Regions from separate parts of the Mycobacterium vicinigordonae genome, predicted to be linked through region 2. Evidence: riboswitches for the same ligand, from Rfam matches in the RefSeq annotation. Region 2 holds a riboswitch; the other holds the start of a gene.
What was found. Region 2 has a riboswitch for magnesium ahead of H0P51_RS12640 (Rv1535 family protein). Riboswitches for the same ligand answer to the same signal wherever they lie in the genome.

Region 1 (2,197 bases), 1.5 Mb from region 2:
CGGCCGCTGATCCTGTCGGTCGCGAACGTCTCAATCGGTCACGAACGCCGCGACCGGCTTCATACGCCAACAACGCTAATAGCTCTTTCGCATTGACCGCCGGGATGCCAACTTTCTGTGTTTCCCAAAACCTCTCGCATTGACGGGTTTTCGGGCCTCATCGATCCAGGGGCCCGGATGGCACGCCACGCGGCGAATACGTCGACGGAGTATGACGGGAAGCTAACTGTCAGAACACTCACAGCAGATTGGCACCTGCCTCGCCACGCGGCCGCCGCCCTTCCGCCCTGCCCCGCCACAGGACCCGAAATCCAATCCTGAAGCGCCAGAACCGAACAAATCTGAGCTTCTAGACTGACGCCGCGAAGGCGCCCAAGCGGCCATACGGTGAACTCCGACGACCAAGCGCCACAGCTCGCTTGACTCGACAACCGGACAGTGCCACCATGGCCTACGCAAGCACCTCGCTAGGTGAGGCGTCTGCACGGACACAGGCCACTGACCTCGAACGTCGAAAGACGCCCCGGGTCAGGACAGCTCTTCCCGGCTTAAGGGTTGAGCCCAAGTGGCTTCCGGCTCGACCAGCCGGATACGCCGTGTGGTGCCAAAGCTCTGACGAGAGGGGTGCCGCGCCCAGGCATTTCAGACTTGGGAGCATCTCCCCATTGTGCAGGAAATTGGCATCCCCGCATGCCGCGGCCGTGAGGAGGTGAGGCGGAAAATGAGTCCCGACGATAGTCCGTATCCGAGACCGGCGACTGTTTCCCTGCGCCCGCCTCGGCTATTCCTCGCACCCGAAATCGGCTGACCCGAAGGCCAATTCCGCACGTAAGTGCGACGATGGGTCACCTTGGCGTGCGCCGGAAATCAGCCACGCAGTAAAGCAACACCTGGGCGAAGCCCGATGTCGCCTGCCATTCGGCGAACCGACGCGTCGACTATGCGCGCCGCTCACATATGCACAGTTGGATTCGCTAAGCGCGGATTTGAGCGGCCAACAGCGACGAAAAGCGACCAAAACATCTCTACTGCACCAATATTCGTTGGGAGAAATCCGATGTCCTTTGTCACTGCACAGCCCGAATCCCTGGCCGCCGCTGCCGGTCGCCTGCAGCAGATCGGCTCGACGCTGACAGCCCAGCACGCCGCCACGGCGACGCCGCTGACCGGCGTGATGCCCGCAGCTGCCGACGAGGTGTCCATTTTGACGGCGGCCAAGTTCGCCACGCACGCCCAGACTTTTCAGTCCATCAGCGCCCAGGCCGCGGCGATGCATCAGCTGTTGGTGGCCACTTTGGAGACCAGCGCCGGATCATATGCAGCTACCGAAGCGTCCAACGCGGCGGCCGCCCGCTGAGCACCCGAGGGGGGACCAGTGATCGATTTCGCGGCATTGCCGCCAGAAATTAACTCGGCCAGAATGTATTCCGGCCCCGGGTCGGGACCGATGATGGCCGCCGCCTCGGCCTGGAACACCATCGCCACCGAAATGCGTTCCGCAGCATCCTCCTACGGCTCGGTGGTCGCTGAGCTCTCCGGGGAGAGTTGGTTTGGACCAGCGTCGACTTCGATGCTGGCCGCTGCGCTTCCGTACCTGGACTGGTTGAACACCACGGCAACTCAGGCCGAGCAGGCCGGCAACCAGGCGACCGCGGCAGCGACCGCGTTTGAGACCGCGTTCACCATGACGGTTCCGCCAGTGGCCGTTGCGGCCAACCGTGCCGAACTCGCCATGCTCGTGGCCACGAACGTCTTCGGCCAGAACACACCGGCGATCGCGGCCACCGAAGCCCAGTACGCGGAGATGTGGGCGCAAGACGCCGCCACGATGAACGGCTACGCCAGCATCTCCGACGTTGCGTCGGCGTTAATGCCATTCACCTCACCGCAGTCCACGACCACTCCTGACGGCCCGGCCGAGCAAGCCAGCGCCGTGACCCAAGCTGCCCAAACACCCACGGGCACTGCGCAGTCGATATTGTCGTCGGTACCGTCCAGCGTTGGCGGTGGGTCGACCGCCGGATCGGTAACAACGTCACTTACCGGTCTGCTGAACGGTTCGGACAACTCGGCGCTGGGCACATTCTTGAGTGGCAATTTCGCCAGCACAGCACTACTGAACGGTACGATCGCGGGTGGACCTTTCAACCCGCAGTTCATCCTGCAAACCGTAGCGGGCTTTTACCCCCAGGCTTGC
Region 2 (2,197 bases):
CACAACTGCTTGAACGCCCAGATCACCGACTCCATGTAGGGCAGATCGAGCGTCTTGTAGTCGTTGTCGAAATCGACCCAGCGCGCCTGACGGGTGACGTACTGCTGCCATTCATCGGTGTAGCGCAGCACCGAAGCGCGGCAGGCATCGTTGAACGCGGCGATTCCCATCGAGTCGATCTGGGATTTGTCGGTGATGCCCAACTGGCGCTCGACCTCGAGCTCGGCGGGCAAACCGTGAGTGTCCCAACCGAATCGGCGCTCTACCTTGTCGCCGCGCATGGTCCGATACCGCGGCACGATGTCCTTGACGTAGCCGGTCAGCAGGTGCCCGTAATGCGGCAGGCCGTTAGCGAACGGGGGCCCGTCGTAGAAGACGTACTCGGGGGCACCGTCGCGGTTGGCGATGCTGGCGCGGAAGGTATCGTCGTGGAACCAGTAGTCGAGCACCTCCAGTTCGAGCGCCGGGAAGTCGGGTGTCCCTGCGGCCAGCTTCGGATAGTTCTCAGTCATCTTGCGGCGCTCCCGTTGTGCCCTGGTGCTTCAGGCACGGGGACGACGAATGCGCTGGTGCGCGAACGCCGCGGTACCACCCCGCTTGCCACGCAATCCGCGTGACCGCTCGTGACGGCTGTGACGGGCCTACCCGTTCGGTTCTACTGGGCCGGATCGGCTGTTCTTCCGAAGGCTCCCCGGGGATAGCCGGATCTACGCCAATGTGTCGATTTTAAAGGACTCCGAGGAGCTAACCGGCCACAGGGCTGGGCCTGCAGTCGGTTAGCTCCTCGGAGTCCCCGGTAGCGCACTAACCACGGCGTTACGCCTGAACTTCGAGTACGCCGATGCGCCACAGCGCGGCGTACACGTGCCGCAGCGGGATGCTGAGCAGCCGGGCGGCGCCTTCGATCAGCGGGTCGCTGCCGGCGGCGGCGACTGCGTCGACGCGCGGCGTCTTCTTGGCGGCCGGCGTCACCGGAACATCGCGCACAACGCGCAGCGTGGGAGCACTGGGGAAGGTAACAACTTCGTCGTACAGTGCAGCGGTCATGATCGCCTCCTCGGTTGGAAATCACACGTTGACAGGGGGAGCTTGAAACTTTCTTGGGAGGTCCCGACCCGCAACGGTTCCGAGTCAAACGGCTCAACCGCGAGCGTCGTGCCGGAGACCGGTCAGGGACGAAACAAAGCCCGGATATCGACCCGGACTGCCACTGGAACTCATGCGTCCCTCACCTCCTCTCGGTCACCTGTCACGCGGCGTTCCGCGTGACCTACGCGCACAAAAAGGAGGACAGAATCCGGCGATCGCCGGAAATCCGCACCCCTCTCGTCAGAGCTTTGGCACTACCCGACGTGTCCGGTTAGCCGGAAGCCACCTGGGCTCAACCCTTAAGCCGGGAGGAGCTGTCCTGACCCGGGGCGTCTTTCGACGTTCGGGGTCAGTGGCCTGTGTTCGGTGTAGCCGCCTCACCTAACGAGGTGCTTGCCTGACCGATGATGCACCACCGGGCGGGCTGGGTCAACGCGCCGTACCCCCGTTTCGTGATCTTTATGCTTCTGCTACGGACGCGGACAGCGTTTGTCCAGCTTCAGGCCTCGTGAGCTGCGAAAACATGCGTATGTGCGAAGTCACATTTTCATTTGAGTTCGCTATGTCAGACGGTCGAGTCTTCCGATGGTGTCGATGTATTCCTCGACCATGTCGAGCACGACTGCCCGGGTCGGCCGTACCCGGTCGAGCGAGCCCACGACTTGGCCGACGAAGTAGGTCGCCAGCTCGCGGGCCTTGGCGCCTGGCTGGTTAGCAGCCTGGTTGATCCGCAGCTGCGAGTCGGTGACCAGTGCGGTCTGCAGTGGCATGCCGAGCGGGTCGGGGGTGTCGGATCGTGCCCATTCGTCGGTCCAGGCGGTGCGCAGCATGCGCGCCGGCTTGCCGGTCAGCGACCGGGACCGCACGGTGTCCGACGAAGTCGCGGCCAGGAATTTGTCCCGGACCACCGGCACGGTTTCGGCTTCCTCGGTGGTCAGCCACACCGACCCGCACCACACGCCCTCGGCACCCAACGCCAGCGCCGCGGCGATCTGGCGCCCCCGGGCGATCCCGCCGGCCGCCAGGACCGGCGTCGGCGCCACCGCGTCGACCACTTCGGGAACCAGCACCATGGTGGACACCTCACCGGTGTGCCCGCCCGCCTCGG

Region 1: another riboswitch for magnesium. It lies ahead of H0P51_RS19270 (PE family protein); the one in region 2 lies ahead of H0P51_RS12640 (Rv1535 family protein).

What each region holds. Positions count from the first base shown of each region.
Region 1 is NZ_CP059165.1:4,310,115-4,312,311, forward strand. It holds M-box (ykoK) riboswitch at 457-631, shown strand; gene H0P51_RS19270 (PE family protein) at 1,058-1,357, shown strand; partial or broken gene H0P51_RS29010 (PPE family protein, SVP subgroup) at 1,379-2,197, shown strand, end outside.
Region 2 is NZ_CP059165.1:2,760,802-2,762,998, reverse strand. It holds gene ileS (isoleucine--tRNA ligase) at 1-512, opposite strand, end outside; gene H0P51_RS12640 (Rv1535 family protein) at 817-1,047, opposite strand; M-box (ykoK) riboswitch at 1,315-1,485, opposite strand; gene H0P51_RS12635 (NAD(P)H-dependent flavin oxidoreductase) at 1,650-2,197, opposite strand, start outside.